DNA from 2 places in the Micromonospora sp. NPDC047730 genome. Region 1 is predicted to be linked to the other one. Evidence: riboswitches for the same ligand, from Rfam matches in the RefSeq annotation. Region 1 holds a riboswitch; the other holds the start of a gene.
What was found. A riboswitch is a leader RNA that binds a small molecule or an ion and turns the genes downstream of it on or off. The one in region 1 is predicted to bind S-adenosylmethionine.
Positions count from the first base shown of each region.

Region 2: linked by a shared signal. The riboswitch ahead of ACGF5G_RS18390 (ABC transporter substrate-binding protein) and the one ahead of ACGF5G_RS19745 (aminotransferase class V-fold PLP-dependent enzyme) in region 1 are both predicted to bind S-adenosylmethionine.

Region 1 covers NZ_JBIDCU010000008.1:106,923-118,690, reverse strand. The annotation lists gene ACGF5G_RS19785 (DUF47 family protein) at 1-226, opposite strand, end outside; gene sigJ (RNA polymerase sigma factor SigJ) at 612-1,577, shown strand; gene ACGF5G_RS19775 (DUF402 domain-containing protein) at 1,704-2,210, opposite strand; gene ACGF5G_RS19770 (ATP-dependent DNA helicase) at 2,459-4,585, shown strand; gene ACGF5G_RS19765 (AI-2E family transporter) at 4,600-5,898, opposite strand; gene ACGF5G_RS19760 (co-chaperone GroES) at 6,059-6,397, shown strand; gene ACGF5G_RS19755 (hypothetical protein) at 6,500-6,667, shown strand; gene ACGF5G_RS19750 (PrsW family intramembrane metalloprotease) at 6,765-8,228, opposite strand; SAM riboswitch class IV at 8,292-8,413, shown strand; gene ACGF5G_RS19745 (aminotransferase class V-fold PLP-dependent enzyme) at 8,460-9,758, shown strand; gene ACGF5G_RS19740 (aromatic acid exporter family protein) at 9,797-11,053, opposite strand; gene ACGF5G_RS19735 (metal-dependent phosphohydrolase) at 11,128-11,763, shown strand.
Region 2 covers NZ_JBIDCU010000007.1:158,592-170,359, reverse strand. The annotation lists gene ACGF5G_RS18425 (FMN-binding glutamate synthase family protein) at 1-51, opposite strand, end outside; gene ACGF5G_RS18420 (PP2C family protein-serine/threonine phosphatase) at 114-1,334, opposite strand; gene ACGF5G_RS18415 (glycogen debranching N-terminal domain-containing protein) at 1,509-3,659, opposite strand; gene ACGF5G_RS18410 (VOC family protein) at 3,965-4,378, opposite strand; gene ACGF5G_RS18405 (peptidoglycan-binding protein) at 4,498-5,628, opposite strand; gene ACGF5G_RS18400 (amino acid ABC transporter ATP-binding protein) at 6,161-6,904, opposite strand; gene ACGF5G_RS18395 (amino acid ABC transporter permease) at 6,901-7,680, opposite strand; gene ACGF5G_RS18390 (ABC transporter substrate-binding protein) at 7,722-8,576, opposite strand; SAM riboswitch class IV at 8,844-8,955, opposite strand; gene ACGF5G_RS18385 (proprotein convertase P-domain-containing protein) at 9,388-11,616, opposite strand.

The sequences.
Region 1 (11,768 bases):
CCCGGTCGAACGGCGTGATGAAGGTGGAGTTGATCTTCTTGTAGAGCTCGTGGGTGATCTGGTCGCTGTCGTGCTCCACCTCGGTGAGCCGCTCGCTGACCGACTGCACCTCCACACCGGGCAGGGCCAGCTCGTTGAGCAGTTCGGTGCCCTTCACCAGGTTCTGCGCGGCCCTGGTGAAGAGCTCGTAGAAGGCGCCCTCGTTCGGGCGGAAGGAAAACTTCACAGCACGGACCTCGTCGTGTCGGTGGAAGGGTACGGCCGCCCGGAGGGATGCCCGACTGGGAATGCTAGGAAACGACGGAAGCGGGAATTCCGCGGCCTCCCCCTGGTCAGGCCACATTCATCGGTCGTTCACCTGCCGTTCACCTATGACGTTTCCCTCAGATCCCAGCAGCCGCTCCCGTTCCCGCCGGACGTCGAAACCGGCAGGCGGATACCCCAGATCGAGGGGTGCCGAACGTCTCCCTGAGCAGGTGCGCGACCGCCCGGTCGCGGTACCACTCGCGGTCCGCCGGCACCGCGTACCAGCCCCGCCCCGTCGAGGCGGGACGGTGGGTGGGACGGGGTGGCGGGAGAATGGGGCGACGGATCGGTGCTGGGAGGTTCGGGTGCGGGATCTGGCGACGGAGTTCGAGGCCGAGCGGGGGCGGCTGCTGGCGGTCGCGTACCGGATGCTCGGCAGCCGCGGCGAGGCCGAGGACGCCGTGCAGGAGACCTGGCTGCGGTACGCCGCCGCGCTCGCCGACCCGGCGGCCCGCGCCGAGATCCGGCACCTCGGCGCCTGGCTGACCACCGCCTGCGCCCGGATCTGCCTGGACGTGCTGCGCTCGGCGCGGGTGCGGCGGGAGACGTACCCCGGCCAGTGGCTGCCGGAGCCCGTGGTGACCCCGCTCGACCAGGGCCCGCGCACCGACGGCTTCGCGCCCGACCCGGCGGAGCGCGCGGTCCGCACCGACCAGGTCGGCACGGCGCTCATGGTGGTGCTGGAACGGCTCACGCCGGAGCAGCGGGTCGCCTTCGTGCTGCACGACGTCTTCGCCGTGCCCTTCCCCCGGATCGCCGAGGCGCTCGGCACGACCGACGCCGCTGCCCGCCAGCTCGCCTCCCGGGCCCGCCGGGCGGTGCAGGCGCCCGACGCGCCCCGAGACACCGCCGACCCGGCAGAGCAGCGCCGGGTCGTCGCCGCGTTCGTCGCCGCCGTCGAGTCGGGCGACCTGGACGCGCTGGTGCGGGTGCTCGCCCCGGGCGTGGTCCTCATCGGCGACAGCGGCGGCCACTTCCCGGCGGCCCGCCGCCCGGTGGTCGGCGTCGACGCGGTGGCCCGGTTCGTCCTGGGCCTCTTCGGCCGAGCCGGCCGCTACAGCGCCACGGTGCGCGCCCGCCCGGTGCTCGTCGACGGCGCGCTGGGGATGCAGATGGAGATGGTGTACTCCGACGGCCGGCCGCTGCGGCTGGTCGCCGCCCTGGCGGTGGACGGTGGCCGGGTGACCGGGATCTTCCACCAGCTCAACCCGGAGAAGCTGCGCGACGTGCCGCCGCTGGGGGCCGAAGACGGCTGGCCGCCACGCTGGTGACCCCGGCGCCGGGTCGGCGACATCCCGGCACCGCGTCACGGGCACCCGGACGCCGCGTCGGTGCCCCGTGGGCCGCCGTGTCGGTGGCGGCGCTCGGGCGCGCCCGGCCACGGCGACCGCGCCGGCTCAGACCACCAGGGCGAGCCATTTCCGGTACGACGTGGCGAACGGCTCGGTGCCGTCGCCGAGCGCGCCGAGGAGCCACCGGGCCGCCGCCTCGGCCTCCGCCACCACGTCGTCCGGATAGCCGAAGCGGGCCCGGTGCTCGGCGAACTCGTCCTCGTCGCGCAGCTCGACCGCGCCGGTGGCCCGGCGGCGCACCACGTCCAGGTCCAGGTCGATCAGGTGGACGGTGTGGTCGTCCTCCCAGCGGGCCGGGCTGGCGATGTCGCAGTAGACCTCGCTGGTGCGCGGCGGCGGGTTGAACATGCCGGTCCACCAGCCCTGGTGGGGCACCAGGAGCACGAACGGGATCTGCTCGACCGACGGCCGGCCGTGGTAGACCGACTTCGTGCCCTCGGTAACGCCGAGCCAGACGCCGAGGTCGTCCTCGGCCAGCCGGCGGGCCGGGTAGTCGCGGTGGGCGCTGCCGTCGTACTTGCGGTAGATCACGCGGACCACGTCGCTCGGCATGAGTCGCACCCTAGCCGATACCGCCCATCGGTCGCCGCACGGAAGTTACCGGACTCGGCCCGTGGGATTCCGTACCGTGACGACGCCACGCCCGGATCGGCACGGCCGGTGTCGGCGGCGGCGGGTACCGTCGCACGGTGACTCCGCGCCTCGCCACCGGTTCCACCGCCCCCTCGCCCCGCACCGGAGGCCGCCGGCGGGGCTCCCGGCCGAGCGGGGCCGAGCTGCTCGCCGCCGCGGTCGGCGCGGTGCCCGGCGGCGCCGCGCGCCCAGGTCAGCAGCAGATGGCCACCGCCATCGAGGAGTGCGTGCGGGCGCGCGAGCACCTGCTCGTGCAGGCTGGCACGGGCACCGGCAAGTCGCTGGCCTACCTCACCCCGGCGCTGACCGTGGACGGCCCGGTGGTGGTCTCCACGGCCACCCTGGCGTTGCAGTCCCAACTGGTCGACCACGACCTGCCCCGGCTCGCCGACGCCGTGGAGCCGGTGCTCGGCCGCCGGCCCACCTTCGCCGTGCTCAAGGGGCGGCACCACTACCTCTGCCTGGCCCGGCTGGACAACTCCACGGAGGACGAGCCGGAGGACACGCTCTTCGACGCCCCGGCGGCGCGCCCCGCCGGCGGCACGAAGTGGCTCGGCGAGGCGGGGCGGCTCGGCAAGCAGATCCAGCGGCTGCGCGACTGGGCGGAGAAGACCGACACCGGCGACCGGGACGAGCTGGACCCGGGCGTCGACGACCAGGCGTGGCGGTTGGTCTCCATGCCGGCCCGGGAGTGCGTCGGCGCGGCCCGCTGCCCGTTCGGCGCGGAGTGCTTCGCCGAGGCCTCCCGCGCCCGGGCCCGCGAGGCCGACATCGTCGTCACCAACCACAGCCTGCTGGCCGTGGACATGCTCGCCGGCCGGCACATCGTGCCGCCGCACAAGCTGCTCATCGTGGACGAGGCGCACGAGCTGGCCGACCGCGTCTCCTCGGCCGCCCAGGCCGAGCTGGTGCCGGAGCTGATCGACCGCTCCGCGAAGCGGGCCCGCCCACTGCTGCGCCCGGAGACCGCCGAGTCGCTCACCGCGGCCGGCGACGCCCTGGCGGTCGGGCTGGCGGAGGCGCCGGCCGGGCGGATCACCTCCGGCTTGCCGGCCGCGCTGCGCGAGGCGTGCACCCTGCTCGACGCGGCCACCCGGGCGGCGCTCGACGGCATCGGCGAGATCAAGGCCGACGACCCCGATCCGGTGCGCAAGCAACAGGCCAAGGCGGTGCTCGACGAGCTCTCCGCCACCGCCCAGCGACTGTTGGAGGAGGCCGACCACGACGTGGCCTGGGTGGAGAAGAACGACAACACCGGCCGCCGGGCGCTGGTGGTCGCGCCGCTGTCGGTCGCCGGCACCCTCGCCACCCACCTGTACGACGAGCGCACGGTGGTCGCCACCTCGGCGACCCTGACGCTCGGCGGCCGGTTCGACACGGTGGCCCGGGCGCTCGGGCTGGAGGCGCCCCCGGCCGACCCGCCGTCACCGGCCGCCGCGGCCCTCGCCGCCCGCTCCGCCGGCCGCACCGACCCGGCGGGGCGCGCCGGGGTCACATCGGCCGCCGGGGCCGGCCCGGTCGGGGCCACGGGTGGCGGCGAGGCGACCGGACGCGCCGGGTCGGCGGGGAGCGAGCCGCCTGGTCCTGCGACCGGCACGCCCGGGCTGCCGGCGACGTCGGGGCCCGGGTGGCGCTCGCTCGACGTCGGCTCGCCGTTCGACTACGCGCGGCAGGGCATCCTCTACGTCGCCGCGCACCTGCCCCGGCCCAGCGTCTCCGGGCTGCCCGACGCGGCCGGCGAGGAACTGCTCGCGCTGGTCACCGCGCTCGGCGGGCGTACGCTCGGCCTCTTCTCCTCGCGACGGGCCGCGCAGCAGGCGGCGGAGCTGCTGCGCGCGCGGACCGACCTGCCCGTCCTGCTCCAGGGCGAGGAGGCGCTGCCGCTGCTGGTACGCCGGTTCCGGGAGGAGAAGGCGAGCTGCCTGTTCGGGGTGATGTCGCTGTGGCAGGGCGTCGACGTGCCCGGCGACTCCTGCCAACTGGTGGTCATCGACCGGCTGCCCTTCCCCCGGCCGGACGAGCCGCTCGCGGCGGCCCGGGCCGCCGCGGTCGACGCCAACGGCGGATCCGGTTTCGCCGCGGTGAGCGTGCCGATCGCCGCGGTCCGGCTGGCGCAGGGGGTGGGGCGGCTGATCCGGTCGACCGGCGACAAGGGCGTGGTCGCGGTGCTCGACTCGCGGCTGGAGACCGCGCGGGGCTACGGAGCCTTCCTGCGCCGCTCGCTGCCGCCGTTCTGGTACACCACCCGGCCGGAGGTCGCCCGCGGCGCCCTCGAACGCCTCGCCAAGGTCTGACCCGCCCAGGCGGGTCAGGGGGCCTTGGAGGCGACGACGACGGCGTCGGGCGGGGTGTCCGGGACGGTGCGGGCGGCGAGCCGGCGGACGGCCGTGTTCAGCACGGCGATCAGCGGCACCGAGACGAGCGCGCCGGTGATCCCGGCGAGCACCACGCCGGCCGCGATCCCGATGATCACCGCGAGCGGGTGGATGGCCACCGCGCGCCCCATGATCAACGGCTGGAGCACGTGCCCCTCCACCTGCTGCACCCCGATCACCACGCCGAGAATGATCAACGCGGTCACCAGGCCGCTGTCGACCAGCGCGACCAGGACCGCGACGACGCCCGACAGGGTCGCCCCGACGATCGGGATGAACGCCCCGAGGAAGACCAGCGCGGCGAGCGGGAAGGCGAACGGGATGTCGAAGACGACCAGGAAGATGCCGATGCCGACCGCGTCGATGAAGGCGACCAGCACGGTCGCGCGTACGTAGGCGACCAGGGTCGACCAGGAGGCCCGGCCGGCGTCGTCGACCTTCCAGCGGGCGGCCACCGGCAGCAGCCGGACCAGGAAGCGCCAGATCCGGCTGCCGTCACGCAGGAAGAAGAAGGTGGCGAAGAGCACCAGCAGCGTGCCGGTCAGCACCTCGGCCAGCGTCGTGGCCGTGGAGAGGGCGCCGCTGGTGAGCTTCTCGGTGTTGTCGTTGACCCACTTCTGGCCCTCTTCGATGTAGCGGTCGAGCTGGCCGTCGGAGAGGTGCAGCGGGCCCGTCTTGAGCCAGTCCTGGATCTGCCGGACGCCCTCCGACGACTTCTTGCTCAGCTCCGGCACGCCCTGGATGAACTCGTTCACCACCAGGGTCAGCGTGCCGATCACCGTGGCCAGGCCGCCGACCAGCACCACCGCGGTCGCCAGCGAGCGGGGGAAGCGCGCCCGCAGCAACCAGCCGACGGCCGGCGCGAGCAGCGCCGAGAGCAGCAGCGCGACCGCCAGCGGGATCACCACGATCTTGATGGTGCCGACGATCTTCAGCAGCGCCCAGGCGACGATGCCGATCACGATCAACCGCCACGACCAGGCGGCGGCGATCCGCAGCCCGCGCGGCACGTCGGCGTCGTCCCGGCTGGAGGTGGAGGTGTGCATCGCTGCGGGCGGCTCCGCCCCGACCACGGTCGCCGACGGCGCCGCCACCGGCCCGGGGGACGCCGGCGAGGCCACCCCGGCCGACTCGGGAGCCTCGACCGGGTCCGTACGACGGGGGCGCACCGATTTCCGGCCCGACTCGTACGCGCGACGGAGCCGTCCGCGTACCCGCTCGAAGCGGCTCAAGCGCACCTCCTGGCTTCAGAACCTGGCCGTGCCCGCCCCGGTGGGCGGACAGGATACGTCCGACCACGCCACCGTAGGGCAGTTCCGCCACCCGGTGCCCCCCGCCCCCGGCGCGTAACCGCTCACGGCCGCCCGACCGGGACACGGTAGCGTTTCCGGCGTGACCGCCGACAAGAATCTCGACTCCGGCCTGCCGATCCGCCTGCTGCACGACCGCGTGCTGGTGCGGATGGAGGGGAGCGAGGGTGAGCGCCGCTCCACCGCCGGCATCGTGATCCCGGCGACCGCCGCCGTGGGCAAGCGGCTCGCCTGGGCCACCGCTGTCGGGGTGGGGCCGAACGTCCGCGCCATCGTCTCGGGCGACCGGGTCCTGTTCGACCCGGACGACCGCTCCGAGGTCGAGCTGCACGGTCGCGGGTACGTGCTGCTGCGCGAGCGCGACGTGCATGCCGTGGCCGCCGAGCGCGTGGAGAACGACTCCACCGGCCTCTACCTCTGAGCCCTCCCCGCCCGCCCCGCCGCGCGTGGCTGCGGGTGCCGGTGTCGTTTGCGGCGCTCCCGGCCGGGAAGCCAGCCGCACCACCGGCCCTGGGGAGGGACGATGCCGGTATTCGTAAAGAAGCTGCTGCTCTGGGGAAGCGTCGCGTTCCTGATCTACTTCATGGCGTTCCGGCCGGAGGGCGCGGCGGAGATGTTCAAGGCGATCGGGGCGGGGCTGATGGCGATGGCGCAGGGCCTCGGCGACTTCCTCACCAGCCTGATGACCTGACGACCCGGACCACCACGGGGCGACCCGGGGCGCCGCCTCAGCGGTGACCGCCGGCCGGGGACCGGGGCAGTGGTGGCCGGGCGGCCAGGGACCGGAGTCAGTGGTGACCGGGCGGCCAGGGACCCGCGGGTCGCGCGCCGGGCCAGCCGGGCGGGCCGTAACCAGGGGCCCCGTAGCCGGCGGGGAAGGCCGGGGGCGGCGGGGCGAGCACCACCGGGATCGGCACCACCGGCTCGTCCGGCGCCTCGACCGGCCGCTGCGAGCCGTCCGGGAACCGCAGGTGGTAGCGGTGCCCGTCCCAGATCCCGGTTGGCGCCTGCGGATCCCTCCCCACGAAGAACGACCGGTACGCGGCGATCGCCTCCAGCAGCTCCCGTTCCTCCCGCGCCGTCCGTTCCCGGTCCGCCGGCCTGCGGTCCAGGCCGCGCAGCGCGCCGTCGCGCAGCAGCGCCAGCCGGGTCGCCGCGAACTGGTAGCCGCGCATGGCCCGCACGCCGGCGTCCCCGGCCACCCGCTTGGCCCACACCCGGGCCGCGTGCCGTCGCCCCAGGCTGCTCAGCGCCGCCACCTCCGGCGGGGTCAGCCAGCCGGCCCGGACGTAGTCCGGCAGGGTGCGTTCGGTGAGCCGCCCCTCCCAGGCCCGCAGCCACACGGCCAGCCCGACCATGCCGAAGAAGATCGGCACCATCACGCCGATGAAGCCGTACAGCATGATCAGCGCCTCGCCGGTGGCCTGGGTGAGCGTGGGCAGCAGGTTCCACAGGCCGTGCAGCATCATCGCCAGCAGCAGGCCGGCGATCGGGGCGAGCACCCGGACGCGCCGGTCGGCGGTGCGGGCGGCAATGCCCAGCCCGACCCCGGTCATCGAGGTGAACAGCGGGTGGGCGAAGCCGAAGAGCAGGATCCGGACGATGAAGATCGCGATGACCTGCTGCGTGCCGGTCGCCGGGCCGTACCGTTCGACGCCGGTGGCGTAGCCGTAGCCGCCCAGGTAGAGGATGTTCTCCACCATGGCGAACCCGATCGCGGAGAGCCCGCAGTAGACCAGGGCGTCGGTGATCCCGGAGATCTCCCGGCGGCGGAAGATCAGCAGCAGGATCGGCCCGAGCGCCTTGGTGAGCTCCTCGATGAACGGCGCGACCAGCACCGCCGTCAGCGCGGTCGGCAGCCCCCAGTCGTCGAAGAGCCCGGACGAGAACTCGTTGACGGTCAGCGAGGCGGCGGTCGAGACGAACGCGCCCCAGGCGAAGCAGAAGATCAGGTATTTCAGCGGTTCCGGTTCGTACCGGTCGAGCCAGAGGAAACAGCCCACCAGCACCGGAACCGGGAGGATCGCCGCGACCAGGCCGATCAGCAGCGCCTGCACGCCGAGGCTCTCGCCGAGCGTGAAGACCATGAACACCGCGCAGGCGGCGATCAGCAGGACGACCCCGGCCAGCACCAGGGCCCGCCGCCAGCCCAGCCGGCGCAGCGGCATCCGGGGAGCGGCCGCGCCCGACGGCGGGACGGCGGGCACGGTCGGCGACGGCGGCAGGGGTGCGCCGGGCGGGGTGTCGGCCATGCGGTCAGCGTAGTCACCCCCGGCCGGCTGGACCGGGCGCATCCGCGCGCTATGCTGCTGGCAGGTCACGAGCGCCAGCGTCAAGCCCCGGCTTGCTGGCCGGCAACCCTCGTCGAGGTTCGCGGTGGGGTGCCCCGGGTGATGACCGGGCCCGGCCCGATTCGCGTGCCGGGCAAGCGCGGACCCCGCCCGGTGTGCCCACCCGGGGTCCCCGGACCCGGAGGTCGGCCGATGACCGTCACCCTCGTACCCCCGCCCGCTCCGCACCCGACGCGGACCGCGCCGCCGCCCGCGGCCGCCGGGCCGCTCGACGTGCTCGGCGTGCCGGGCCAGGTCAACCTGGACTACGCGGCCACCGCGCCGTGCGCGCGGGCCGCCGCCGACGCGGTGGCCGAGCTGCTCCCCTGGTACGCCAGCGTGCATCGCGGCGCGGGGGCCCTGTCACGGCGCTGCACCCTCGCCTACGAGCGCGCCCGGCAGACCGTCGGCGACTTCTTCGGCGCCCGCGCCGGCGACCACGTGCTCTTCACCCGCAACACCACGGACGCGCTGAACCTGCTGGCCCGGGTGCTGCCCGCCGGCACCACGGTGGTGACCTTCGGCGGGGAGCACCACGCGAACCTGCTGCCCTGGCCGCGCGGATCGGTCCGGCTGCCGGTGCCGCGGGAGCCGGCCGAGGCGGTCCGGGCGCTGGACGCCGCCCTCACCGAGCTGCGCAGGCCGGGCGCGGGGGGCGGCCCCGGCGCCGACCGCCACCCGCCCGTGCTCGTCGCGGTGACCGGGGCGAGCAACGTGACCGGCGAGCGCTGGCCGGTGGCGGAGCTGGCCCGGGTGGCCCGGCGGCACGGGGCCCGGATCGCCGTGGACGCCGCGCAGCTCGCCCCGCACGCGCCGGTGGACATCGCCGCCCTCGACGTCGACTACCTCGCGGTCTCCGGCCACAAGCTGTACGCGCCGTTCGGCGCGGGCGTGCTCGTCGGGCGGGCGGACTGGCTGGACGCCGCGCCGCCGTACCTGGCCGGCGGGGGCGCCACCGGTCACGTCGGCGCGGCCACCCACGACGTACGCTGGGCGACCGGACCGGCCCGGCACGAGGCGGGCACGCCGAACCTGCTCGGCGCGGTCGCCCTCGCGGCGGTCTGCGGCGCCCTGGCCGGGGCCGACCGGGCGGCGCTGCACGACGCCGAGCAGGCCCTGCTGGCCCGGCTGCGCCGCGGCCTGGCGGCCCTGCCGCACGTGGTGGAGCTGCGCACCTTCGGGCCGGACGCGCCGCGGGTGGGCATCGTGTCGTTCGTGGTGGCCGGCCGGGACTCGGCGGACGTGGCGGCGGACCTGGCCGGCAACCACGACATCGGGGTGCGCGACGGCCTCTTCTGCGCCCACCCGCTGGCCCGGCGACTGCTCGCCGAGGCGGCGGCGCGCAGCGGCCGGCGGGACCTGCCGCCGACCGCCCTGCGCGCGAGCGTCGGCCTGGGCAGCACGGCGGAACACGTGGACCGGCTGCTCGCCGCCCTCGCCGCGGCGGCCTGAACGACCGCCGCCGCACGGCTGGCCCGCGGGGCGGCGGGTCAGCCGACCGGCGGGGCGGTGGGCGGCTTCGGGGCGGCGGCCGGCTCGGCCTGGCCGCTCGGGGTGTCCTGGTCGCCGAAGGACTCCCGGACCAGGCGGTTCGCCTCCTCCTGGCTGATCCCGGAGGCCACCAGCAGGTCGCTGGCCGTGGTGCGCACCTGCGCGATCACCACGCTGCCGGAGAAGCCCACCCCCGCGGCGTACGCCCGGCCGGCCTCGCTGACCGCGCGCAGCGCCCGCTCCCGTGCCTTCTCCGGCTCCTCGCCGACGGCGAACTCGTGCTTGAGCAGGCGTACCGACTCGGCGAGGTGGGCCGCCGCATCCGGCATCGGCTCCGGCACGGGCTCCTCGTCCTCGATCAGGGTGACCGCGCGCCGGATCAGCGTGCCGGCGTTGCGCATCGCCCGGTCGATCGGGTCGGCGGCCTCGGCGTAGTGGGTGAGTTCGTCCCGCCGGTGCCACCGGGCCGGCGAGAGGACGGCGGTCTCCTTCGCCCCCTCGATCGCCTCGGTGAAGGTGGACAGCTCCTCCTGGTTGTTGCGCAGCCGGTCCAGGGCTTGTTGGGCCTTGTCGCGGTCCCGTTGGCGGAGGGCGTCGGCGGCGCCGTCGAGCTGGGCGGCGAGCAGGTCGAGCGCCGGCCGGGCGGCCCGGTTGATCACGCGGAGCGGATTGAGCGGCAGCAGGACCGAGGTGACCAGCAACGCGATCCCGCCGCCGACGAACGCGTCGACGAACCGGGGGATCTCCAGGTTCGCGGTCTTCGGGCTCAGCGTGACGATCAGCACGGCCGTGGCCGCCGCCTGGATGACGATGGAGACGCTGGCGCCGGCGAAGATGGTCAGCACGATCGACCCGGTCACCACGAGGCCGAGCTGCCACGCCCCGGCGCCGACCAGGTAGATGAGGAAGTCGCCGACGGCAACGCCGACCGCGACCCCCACGATCAGCTCGACCGTGCGGCGGAGCCGCTGGCCGACCGAGGCGGCGAGGGTGCCGACCGCGGAGATCGGCGCGAACACCGGCTCCGGGTTGCCCAGCAGATTGTGCGCCGCCCACCAGGACAGGCCGGCGGCGAGGCCGGCCTGCACGGCCAGGCCCCACGCCATCCGCACCCGGTGCAGCCGGTCGTGCAGGGTCGCCCTGCCGCGGTGCCGCAGCTTCTCCATCGCGTCGGCGATGCGGGCCGCGTCGATGTCCGTTCCGCCGTCGCGTCGGATGGCGCGCCGCACCAGCGAGAGTCGACGGTCCCGGGCCACGGCCATGGCGGGGACTACCCGTACCGGGGCGGGTGAATCCTCCGTGTCGGCGGCGGTGCGGCAGACTCGGCCGCATGGCCGACCTTCTCGACCGGTGGCGGGCGGCGGCCCGGGGCGCCGGGGCGACCGACCCGGCGCAGCGGGACCGCGCCGGGGCGGAGCTGCTGGGGCGCTGGCGGGAACCGCACCGGCACCACCACACGGTCGCCCACCTGACCGTCGTCCTCGACGTGGTCGACGCGCACGCGTCGTCCGCCGCGCGGCCGGACCTGGTGCGCCTCGCGGCCTGGTGCCACGACGCGGTCTACGACCCGCGCGCCGAGGGCGACGCCAACGAGCGGGACAGCGCGGCGCTCGCCGACGCCCTGCTCACCCGGTCGGGGCTGCCGGCCGACGCCGTGGCCGAGGTCCGCCGGCTGGTCCTGCTCACCGCCGGGCACGCCGTCGACCCGGGCGACGCCGACGGCGCGCTGCTCTGCGACGCCGACCTCGCCGTCCTGGCCGCGCCACCCGGGGCGTACGACCACTACGCCGCCGCGATCCGCCGGGAGTACGCGCACGTGCCCGACCCGGTCTTCCGGGCCGGCCGCGCCCGGGTGCTCGCCGGGCTGCTCGCCCTGCCGGCCCTGTTCCGGCTGCCGCCGCTGGCCACCCGCTGGGAAGCCCGGGCCCGCGCCAACCTCACCCGCGAACTGGCCACCCTCCACTGACTCCC
Region 2 (11,768 bases), on a different contig from region 1:
GGCCGCGACGGCGGCGACGGCGGCGGGTACGGCTCGACTTGCCCACTTCATGCCCGCCACTCTTTCCGCGATCGCCCTCCGCCAAACGGGCCGGCGGGGCGGACCCGGCCGGATCAGCCGTGCGTCGGCTGCCGACGGACCACCAGCAGGGCGATGTCGTCGGTCGGTTGCTCGACGCCGAGGGCCGCCATGACGGTGCGGCAGACCTCCTCGGGAGGGTCCGGCCGGACCGCGTGGACGAGCTGCTGGAGGCCGACGTCGATGACCTCGTCGCGGCGTTCGACGAGCCCGTCGGTGAAGCAGGCCAGGACGGCCCCCGGCGGAAGGTCCACCTCGGTCTGCCGGCGGGCGGGCGGGCGGCGGCCCGTGCCGAGCGGAGGGTCGACGGGGACCGGGACCAGGGCGCCCGGCCGGCCCGGCACGGCGAGGACGGGTTGCAGGTGCCCGGCGCTGGAGATCCGGATCCTGCTTCGATCAGGGGAGACCATGACGTAGAGGGCCGTGGTCAGGCTGCCGGCCTCGAAGTGGGAGACCTTCCGGTCCAGCAGCGCCAACGCCTCCGCCGGATCGCCGCAGACCAGCGCGTACGCGCGCAGCGCGCTGCGGACGCGCCCCATCACCACGGCCGACTGCAGGCCGTGCCCCGACACGTCGCCGATCACCAGCCCCAGCCAGCCCGACGGCAGGCTGAACACGTCGTACCAGTCCCCGCCGACGCCGGCGACGTGACCGGGCACGTACCGGGCGGACATGGCCAGGCCGGGCACCTCGGGCAGCTGGTTGGGCAGCAGGCTGCGCTGCAGGGCGAGGGCGGCGGTCTGCGCCAGGTTGTTCGCCCGGGCGAAATGGGCCAGGCTGGCCCGGTCGGCGACCAACTCCAGCAGGCGGACGTCGTCGGCGGTGAACTGACGGTGCTGCAGCGTGCCGACGTGTAGCACGCCGATGAGCTCACCACGGGCGAATATCGGCACGCCCAGCAGCGACGTCAGGCCCATCGCCAGCAGGATGGGGTTGACCACCGCGTCGGGGGTGACCTCCTCGATGACCACCGGCTGTCGGGTCAGCGCGATCCGGCCGGCGAAACCCCGGCCGACCGAGACGCGGAAACCTTGCCGGACCTCCTCCTCGAGACCCTTGGCGGCGGTGGCCACGAGCTGCTGGGCGTGCGCGTCCAGCAGCAGGATGGCCGCGGTGTCGACGCCGAGCAGATCCCGGACGCGATCGAGCAGCTCGTCGAAGAGATCGGCCGCGTCGAGCCGGGACAGGGCAGCGTCGGTCACCGCCTCGAGACGGCGTAACCGCTCGTCGTCCTGGATGAGCCCCGCGTCGGCCACGACAGGATCCTAGTCCCGCTGGCTGGTTCCGCCGCTATCCGACCTGCGCCGACAGCAGCCCGTACGGTGCGCGACGCCGGCCGGACGGTGACGACCGCGAGGATCGTCCCGAACCGGCCCGTTCGGGTGTTTCGAGACCGGCAGCGGCGCCGGCGGTCCCGGATTCGCGGCCGGTCAGGGGCGGTGCCGGCGGGCGGACATCGCCTGGAGCGTCGGCCGGCGCACCACCGCGATCCGGTCGCCGCGGGCGCGCAGCGACGTACGCCCGCCGCGTCCACGCCGGACGGTCAGGTCGACGGTGCGCCCGCCGACCTGCACGCCCTCGAGGACGAGGTCCGGCAGCCACTCGGGCAGGTGCGGGTCGACGAAGATCGTTCGCAGCGGCGCGGCCGGGCGCAGCGCCAGCAGCGCCTGGATGAGCGCGACGACCGCGCTGGCGGACCAGGCCTGCGGGGAGCACGAGTTCGGGTAGACGCCGGGGTGCGGGTGCGCGTCGTCGCGCGGCAGGCCGCTGAGCACCTCCGGCAGGCGGTGCTCGGTGAAGAGCGCCGCCGCGGCGAACATCCCCTCGGCGAGGCGGTGCAGGTGCTCCCAGCAGCCGTACCGGGCCAGCCCGAGGCCGATCGTGCCCGCCTCCACGGGCCAGACGCTGCCCCGGTGGTAGCTGAACGGGTTGTACGCCGGGTGTGCCGACGACAGGGTGCGCACCCCCCAGCCGCTGAACATGTCGTCGGCGAGCAGCCGGTCGGCGACCAGGGGAGCGAGCCGGGCCGGCACGATCCCGGTGGCGAGCAGGTGACCGTCGTTGGAGTTGACCGAACGCACCTGACGCTTGTCCGGGTCGAGCGCCATGGCGTGACAGCCCCGCTCGGGCATCCAGTAGGCGCGGTGGAAACGGCGACGAAGGACCGTGGCCCGGCGGAGCAGCCGGGCGCCGAGCGCGGGGTGACCGGCCGCGGCGAACACCACGGCGGCGTGCCGCAGCGCGGCGTACCAGTACGCCTGGAGCTCGCTGGTCGCGATCGGGTTGGGCACCACCTCGCCGTGCTCGTCGACGATCGCGGTGTCCGAGTCCTTCCACCCCTGGTTCTTCAGCCCGGCCCGGGACCGGCAGTGGTATTCGAGGAAGCCGTCCCGGTCGGGGTCGCCGTACCGGTCGATCCAGTCCAGGGCGCGGCGCGCGACCGGCAGCAGATCCCGCACCGTGTCGAGATCCCCCGTCCACGCGAAGTACTGCCCGAGGAAGATCAGGAAGTCCGGCGCGGTCGACCAGTCGCCGTAGTAGCCGCTGAACGGGTCGAGCCCGAGCGCGGACACCGGTCCCTGACGGGCCTCGTGCAACGGCTTGCCGGGCTCCTCGTCGCGCCAGTCGTCGATGCGGCGCCCGAGGTGGCCGGCGTTGAGCCGCAGGCTGTCCGCCAGCATCGTCGGCCCGGCGAGCAGGGCCTGCCACGACGCGGTCATCGTGTCGCGGCCGAAGATCTCCTGGTAGATCGGCAGGCCGGCCATCGGCGCCGTCGGCCCGGCCGGCTCACCCAGCGGCAGCACCGCCAGGTCGTCGACCGCGCACCGCCAGGCCGCCGTGACGTCGAAGTTGCTGCTGCTCAGCCGGGTCAGTTCCCGGGCGAGGTGGGCACGGGCGCGGGCCGCGTCGTCGCCCGGCTCGGCGAAGGTCGGCGGCGGCGCGGCGAGACGCCGTCCCTCGAAGACCGGCTCGACCACGAGTTCCACCCGGCCCGACCCCCGGGGCGGCACCGTGACCGCGACCAGGACGGCGTCGTCCACGTACCGGACGGGCGAATCCGCGCGTACGCCGATCGCCACCGCCCGGTCGAGGCCGTCGCACCGGTAGGTCAGGCGCAGCTCGCGGTCGTCGGGGTGCCAGCTCGCGTCCACCGCGCCCGACTGCATCCGGCGGCCGGTCTCGGCCTCGCTGGTGTCGGCGAAGTCGGCGGCGAGATCGATCCGCAGTTCCAGTTCCAGCGGCACCGGGGCGTAGCTGACCACGGTCAGCCGGGTGCGCAGTCCCTCGCCGACGAAGCGCTCCACCAGGAGGTAGGCCGCGCGGGAGGGCAGTGTCTCACCGTCGCCGAGTGCGGCGTACGAGAGCTGGGCGTGGCCGGCCACGTTGGCCGTGCTGAACGGCACCGGCTCCCGGCCGTCCACGGCGAGGCGCTCCGTGCTGAGCACCCGGGTGTTGCGCGCGAAGAAGCCCTGCGGGTCGGCGCCGGTGATCCGGCCGCGCACGTCGGTGACCAGCGTGCTCCAGCCGCTCGCCACGTAGAGCAGATCCGGTCGGACCCGCAGGTTCCGGACGCCGCTCATCGGCCCGGCGGCCGGCGTGGCATCGGCGTCCGGGGCGGCCGCGGCCGGCGCGACCTCCCGCGGCCGGAGGCGGTCCCGGCGGGGCGGGCGGCCGGCGGGTGCGGCGACGTCGCGCGGCCGGCGGGGGTCCCGGCGGCAGACGCGCTCGGCGGCGTCGACGGCATCGGTGCACCCCCTGACCGGCGGCTGCGGGCCCGGGCGCGCCGGTGCGGCGCGCCGCGGACCCGTCGGACAGCGGTCGGTACCCGGTCGCGCCGCCGGTACACCTCCGGCCGGGCCGCCGGGTCGCGGAAGCGCTCCCGAGATCAGCCCTGGGGCTGGACGATGTCCACCATCCAGCGGGTGCCGAAGCGGTCGACGCACATGCCGAACTCGTCGCCCCACATCTGCTTCTCCAGCGGCATGGTCACCGTGCCGCCGTCGGTCAGCTTCTCCCAGTAGCCGCGCAGATCGTCGGCGTCGTCACCGCTGAGGCTGACGGCGACGTTGTTGCCCGGGTCGTGCTCCATCCCCGGCGCGGTGTCCGAGGCCATCAGGGTGTAGCCCCGGTCGGTCTCCAACATCGCATGCATGATCTTGTCGGTCAGCGCGGGATCGTCGGTGCCGAACTCGCCGAAGGTGCTCATCGACAGCGAGCCGCCGAACACCCGCTGGTAGAACTCCATTGCCTCCCGCGCGGTGCCCGGGAAGCTGATGTACGGGTTGAGCCGAGACGCCACAGCACCCTCCTCCGGTCGTGAAGGCGTCATCGTCGCAGATCAGGGGCCGGGTGTGGACGAGGCGCGCCCGCGTTTCGCGGCCCGTGGGAGCGGGAGGCCGTCCCACGGGCCGCGGGCGGTCAGTGCCGGAAGGAGTGGCGCACGACGCCGCCGACGAGGACGCACCACGTGTTGGTGGTGAGCTTGCCGTCGCGGGGCAGGCCGTGCAGCGCCTGGAGGTCCTGGACGGCCTTCTTGGTGGCGTGGTCGTACTCGCCGGTGACGGCGACGTCCGCCCACCCCTTGAAGTTGAGCATGAACTGGGCGGCGCTGACCGGGATGCCGGTGGCGTCCTTGTCCAGCTCCGGCGCCAGCGTCTCCCAGGTCGGCGCGGTGAGGGTGGCGTCGACGTCGACCGGGATGCCGTTGCGGTACTGCCAGTCCTGCACGGCCGCGACGGTGGCGGCGTCGAAGACGCTGTTGACCGGCACGGTGTAGCCGCGGTGGGCCAGCAGGTACTGCACGACCCGCACCGACGGCGAGCCGACGAACCGCCACAGGTCCGGCCAGCGGCGGGCCGGCACGTCCGCCAGGTCGGTGTCGAGCGCCTCGAACACCCGGCGGCGCAGGTCGGGGAACTGCCGGTAGAAGGCGGCGCCGGGGCACTGGGTGGTGCGGAAGTCCCAGTGCCCGAAGATGTCGTGGGCGTGCAGACCGTACTGCCGGCAGATGGCCGTGCAGAGCTTGACCAGCGAGTCCAGCAACGCCTCCGGCGGAGTCTCGGTGACGTACGTGCCCTCGTTCTCGATGCCGATCGCCCGGCCGTTCTCGCCCGGACAGTGCGCCGAGATCATCTGCCGGTCGCCGGCCTGCAGCCGCTCCAGGCTGCCCCGGCGCCCCTCCATGACGTATCCGCCGCGGCTGACGGTGAAGTGCTGGCCGGTGTCGGACCAGCGGTTGCCGTCCATGTGCAGGTCCTGGCAGTCGCGGGCCAGCTTGATCGCCTGCGCCTCGGAGTAGTCGGTGACGTTCGGGAACGCCATGTGGTGCACGATGATCTTGTTGGTGGGGATGGCGCTGACCGACAGCGGGTCCGCCGGCGGACGCGCGCCCCACTCGTCGCAGCTGTAGATCCAGTCCAGGTCGGCGCCGGGGTCCGCCTGCGCGGCGGAGGGGAAGGCGAGTTCGCTTCCGACGACCGCGACCGTGGCGGCGCCGAGGCCGGCCCGCAGCAGGGTCCGACGGTCCAGTTCGGAGTGGTCGAGGTGCATGGCATCTCCTGTGCGGCCGGGTCGGGGGTGGGAAGGGGGTGCGTGAAAGGAAACTCCAGTGGCCGCCTGTGTTGTGGAAGATATTGCCCAGGCCGCCGCCGCTGGTCAATAAGGAGTCGACCGGTCGTCCGGGTGACCGCCCGTGCCGAGGTCGAGGATCACGGGCAGCGACGCGCAGGTGGCCGTGGGTCGTCGGGTTCCGACAACGGAGGCTTCGGCCGGTGAACGAGCCGGCTGCCCGGACCGACGACAGCGCGGACCGTCAGGAGGCGTCACCAGGCAGCGTAGACCGGTACGGGCGGATCCGCGGCGCGAACCGGCGTCCGACGATCCTCCGAGAAGGACGGTCCGCCGACGGTCGGGTGATCGGGCCGCACCGAGCGGGGGGCTACCGCACAGCGGCGTGCCCGCGATACTCGTTCGGCACCGGACCGCGTGCATTCACGGAAGATGCGCCTCAGCCGGCCGCATGCCCGTTGTCCCAGTTCCCGGCGGCGCCGGTGGTGCTCCTCGGTGGGGACGTCGCGGCGGGTCAGAGCACCTGGGAGAGGAAGCGGCGCAGCCGGGGGTGCTCCGCCCCCTCGAAGATCGCGGCCGGTTCGCCGGCCTCCAGCACCACGCCGCGATCCATGAACGCGACGGTGTCGGCGACCTCGCGGGCGAAGCCCATCTCGTGGGTGACCACCACCATCGTCATGCCGCCGGCGGACAGCTCGGCCATCAGCCCCAGCACCCCCTTGACCAGCTCCGGGTCCAGAGCCGAGGTCGCCTCGTCGAAGAGCATCACCTGCGGCCGCAACGCCAGCGCGCGGGCGATCGCGACCCGCTGCTGCTGCCCGCCCGACAGGTGCGCCGGCCGGGCGTCGGCCTTGGCCGCGAGCCCCACCAGCTCCAGGTGGTCGCGGGCGACCGCCGCCGCCTCGTCCTCACCAAGCTTCCTGATCCGGCGCAGCGCGAGGGTGATGTTGCGCAGCACGCTCATGTGCGGGAAGAGGTTGAACTGCTGGAAGACCATGCCGACCCGCTGCCGCAGGGCATCCGGGTCGTCGCCCAGCACGCTGCGCCCGTCGAGCAGCACGTCGCCCCGATCGGGCTCGATGAGCCGGTTGATGGTGCGCAGAAGCGTGGACTTGCCCGAGCCGGACGGGCCGATCACGCAGGCCGTCGCGCCCCGCGCGACGTCCAGGTCCACGCCGCGCAGCACCCGGTGCGACCCGAAGGCCAGGTGCACGTCGCGGACGCTCAGGCTCACCGAGGTCGTCGTGTCGATGCTCATCGCTGGTTTCCTCCCGCCGCCCCCGGCAGCGCCAGGTCGAGGTCGTCTTCGGCGTCGGCGGGCGCGGCGGCCTGCCGGCCGTGCCGCAGCCGCCGGTCGATCCAGTTCACGACGTGGGTCAGCGGCACGGTCAGCGCCAGGTAGAACAGGCCGGCCAGCAGCAGCGCCGACTGGTTGCCGGTGTTCGCCGCGTAGTCCTGCCCGATCCGGAACAGCTCCCGCTGGCTGGCCAGCAGGCCGAGGAAGTAGACCAGGCTGGAGTCCTTGATCAGCGCGATCAGCTGGTTCACCCAGGCCGGCAGCACCCGGCGGATGCCCTGCGGCACGATCACCAGGCGCATCGCCTCGCCCCAGGACAGGCCCAGCGCCCGGGCCCCCTCCAGCTGGGCGGCCTCCACCGACTGGATGCCGGAGCGGAAGATCTCGCCGATGTAGGCCGCCGCGATCAGCGACAGCGCCAGGATGCCCAGGGGATACGGGTTGGGGCCCCACACCTCCATGCCCAGCGGCGCCAGACCGACGCCGATGAGCAGGATGGTCGCCGCGGCCGGCAGGCCGCGGAAAACGTCGGTGTAGACCCGCGCCGGCCAGCGCAACCATCGGGTACGCGAGATGCCGGCGACGGCCAGCCCCATGCCCAGCACCGAGCCGAGCAGGGCGGCGGAGATCGCGAGGATCAGCGTGTTGGGCAGCCCGACCGTCAGCATCTCGGGCAGCGCCTCGCGCATGGAGTCCCAGTCGAAGAAGGTCTCCCACAGGGTGCTCAACGGATCCATCGTGTTCTCCTACCGTCCCGCTCGCTCGTCGTCCGTACGTGTCAGGAGGCGGCCGAGGCCGACGGCACCGGGACGGTGCCGCTGCCCGGCTTGAAGTCGGCGGGGATCGGGCGGCCCGGGTAGTACTGGGCCTGCAGGCGGCTCCACGTGCCGTCGGCGATCACCTCGTCGAGGCCCTTGTTCAGCGCCTCGCGCAGCTTGTCGTTGCCCTTGGCGAACGCGTACGCCGTCGGGGCCGGGCTGAGCAGCTTCCCCGCCACCTTGATCTTGCCGTTGCTGTCGGCGGCCGACTTGTCGCCGATCTCGGCGGGGGCGATCCAGGCGTCGGCGGTGCCGGCCTTGAGCTGGTTGATCGCGCCGTTGTAGTCGGGCACCCGGACCGGGTCGAGGCCCTCGCCGGTCGCGTAGTCGTCCTGGACGGTGCCCTGCACGACCACGACCCGCTTGCCGGCGAGCTGGTCGAAACCGGTGATCGACGAATTGGCCGGCACGTCGAGCCCGAAGTGGCCGAAATCGTAGCCGTTGCCGAAGTCGACGGTCTTCTTGCGGGCCTCGGTGATGGTGATCGAGGAGCTGCCGACGTCGAACTTGCGGTTGTTGACCTGCGAGAGCAGCGCGGAGAAGTCCGTCCCGACGAACTCGACCTTCAGGCCGACCTTCGCGGCGACCGCGGTGAGCAGGTCGTTGTCGAAGCCGGTGAACTTGCCGTCCTTGAGGTAGACGTTCGGCGGGGCGTCCGTGAGCGTGCCGGTGCGCAGCACACCCGGCTGGAGCAGGTTGTACGGGTTGTCGGTCGCCTCGGACGCGTCGTCGCCGCAGGCGGTCAGAGCGGTGGCGGCGAGGACGGCGGCGACGCCGAGGGCGGCGGCGCGGGTGAGGGCGGGAAGGAATCGCACAGGTGTCTCCGAAAGGGGTCTCCGACGGCGGGCACGGGCGTGCGTCGCCGGCGGTGCGCCCGGTGGGCGTACCGCTGGGGTGGTCCTGGGAAGGGGGTCTGGTGCGTGGCTAGCGCGGGTCGCCGGGGCGACACGAGGCGCTGCAGACCCGCATCATGTCGACGTGGCGGCGCCGGGTCAGGGGCGGCGTCGGGGCCGCGGCGGGGACCGTCGGTACGCAGATGCGGAAGGACATGGCTCTCCTCGGTCGTTGCTGACCTGGGAACCAGGCCACGCTTGCACCGGAGCTGCTCCGGTGCCTGGTCTTCACCCGGGGCACCCCTGCGCGGACGAGGGTTGCCGGCCAGCGAGCCGGGGCTTGACGCTGGCGCTCATGACCTGCCGACGAGGCTAGCAGCCCCCCGTGGTGGCGCGTCCAGCCGCTATGACCACCCTCACGTGGCGCCGCCCGGCGCGAGCGGAGACGCTGCCGACCAGGCGGCGAATTGAGGCTGACCCCGACGCCGAGCCCGGTAGCGAACCCACGCCGAACCCGGGGCCGAACCGGCGGGCTCCGGTCACTCCTCGATCGCGCCGCCCACGTGCCGCGGGTGCTACCGGACGGTGTAGCCGGGGGTCGGTGGCGCGGCGGGCGAGGTGGTCGGCGAACCCGGTCTGCTCGCGCAGCGTCTTCGAAGAACTTCGCCTTGAGTCCAGCAGAAACGGACACGGTCCTCGCAACTCCCAGAAGGTCTGGGTGTTGCGAGGACCGCTAGATCCCGAGGTTCAGCCGGGGTCCCGGTGTAGGGGTGCGCTGGTGGCGCCGTTGCCGCTAGAGCGTCAGCGTCCAGGTGTTGAGGTAGCCGGTGTCGCCGGAGGCGGCGTCCTGCACCCGCAGCTTCCAGGTGCCGTTACGGGCCTCGGAGGAGAGGTTGACGGTGTAGGTCTGGTTGATGTTGTCGGTCGAGCCGCCGGTGCGGTTGTGCAGGGTGTAGGCGGTGCCGTCGGGGGCGATGAGGGTGACGACGAGGTCACCGATGTAGGTGTGGACGATGTTCACGGCGACGGTGCTTGCGGTGGAGGCGTTGCCGGAGCAGCCGCTGATGGTGATCGAGCTTTCCACCGTGGTGTTGTCGCCGATGCTGACGTCGGTGCCGTTCGTGCCGGTGCAGCCCGGGGGCGTCCCGCCGACCAGGTTGAGCGTCCAGGTGTTGAGGTAGCCGGTGTCGCCGGAGGCGGCGTCCTGCACCCGCAGCTTCCAGGTGCCGTTGGCGGCCTCGCTGGAGAGGTTGACGGTGTAGGTCTGGTTGATGTTGTCGGTCGAGCCGCCGCTGCGGTTGTGCAGGGTGTAGGCGGTGCCGTCGGGGGCGACGAGGCTGACGACGAGGTCACCGATGTAGGTGTGGACGATGTTCACGGCGACGGTGCTTGCGGTGGAGGCGTTGCCGGAGCAGCCGCTGATGGTGATCGAGCTTTCCACCGTGGTGTTGTCGCCGATGCTGACGTCGGTGCCGTTGGTCTGCGAGCAGCCGGGCGGCCCGTTGACCGTCAACGTGTACGACGCGGTCTGGGTGGTGACCGTGCCGGTGCCGGTGACGGTCACCGGGTAGGTGCCCGGCGCGGTGGTGCCGGTGGTGGAGATGGTCATCGTGGCGGAGTTGCCGGAGGTGACCGACGCCGGGCTGAAGCTCGCCGTGGCCCCGGCGGGCAGGCCGTTGGCGGAGAACGTCACGTTCTGCGCGCTGCCGACCGTGGTGGTGGTGCCGACGGTCGCGGTGACCGAGCTGCCCGGGTTGACCGTTCCGGAGGTGGGCGACACCGACATGGCGAAGTCCTGCGTCGGCGTGCTGATGTTGCCGACGTAGAGCAGCTTGTTCGGTGAGCCGGTGCCCGGGTTGGTGACCTTGCCGTTGGTCGCGTCGTTGACGAGCTTGTCGCGGACCTGCTGCGGGGTGTACGACGGGTTGGCGGCGAGGACCAGCGCGGCCGCGCCGGCCACGTGCGGGGTGGCCATCGACGTGCCGCTGATGGTGTTGGTGGCGCTGTCGCCGGTGTGCCACGCCGAGGTGATCGACGAGCCCGGGGCGAAGATGTCCAGGCAGGTGCCGATGTTGGAGTAGTCCGCCCGGGCGTCGGTGCTGGTGGTCGCCCCCACGGTGATCGCGTTGGGGGTGCTGGCCGGCGAGACGCCGCAGGCGTCGGCGGAGTAGTCGTTGCCGGCCGCGATGGCGTAGCTGACGCCGTCGGCGATGGAGGCCGTCACCGCGTCGTTGACGGCCTGGTCCTTCCCGCCGCCGAGGCTCATGTTGGCCACCGCCAGCTCGCCGGGGTCGTGGTCGCCGGTGACCCAGTCGATGCCCGCGATCACCCCGGCGTACGTGCCGCTGCCCCCACAGTCGAGGACCCGGACGCCGACCAGGGTGGCGTTCTTGGCCATGCCGTACGCGGTGCCGCCCACAGTGCCCGCGACGTGGGTGCCGTGGCCGTTGCAGTCGTCGGCCGCGCCGCCGTCGACCGAGTCGAAACCGGTGACCGCGCGGCCACCGAAGTCGCTGTGCGAGAACCGGATGCCGGTGTCGATGATGTACGCCCGGACGCCGGAGCCGCCGTTCGGGTAGGTGTAGGAGTTGTTCAACGGCAGGTCGCGCTGGTCACTGCGGTCCAGGCCCCACGACGGGGTGGGGCTCTGCGTACCGGAGATCCGCACGACGTGGTTCTGCTGGACGTACTTCACCGACGGGTCGGCGGCCAACCGCCGGGCCTGCGCGGCGGACATCCGGGCCTCAAACCCGCGCACCGTGTGCTGGAAGGTCCGGGCGACGGTGCCGTCGTGCCGACTGGCCAGGGCGCGGGCGTTGCCCGTGACCTCGGCCCGGGTCACCGCGGTGTCCTTGAACACCACGATGTACGAGCCGGAGACCGCGGTGGCGCCGCCGGCCTGGAGGATCTGCCCCTCGGCGGGAGCGGCGGTCGCTGGGGTGCCGAACGCCACCGCGGCGGTGACCGCGGCTGTTGCGACGCCCAGACGCCAGTGGCGCCTGGACAGGCGGGGGAGTGTCATCGGTCGTCCCTCTCCTGACGCCGGATCCCGTGCGGGGGGTGGTGCGGAGATCCGGGAATGTCGATCTGGTCGGAGGTGATGCTAGACGGCGATGCATTCGAATGTATAGATGAAAGAATTTCCGCGTTTCCTGCTGATTCCACGCGGATGTG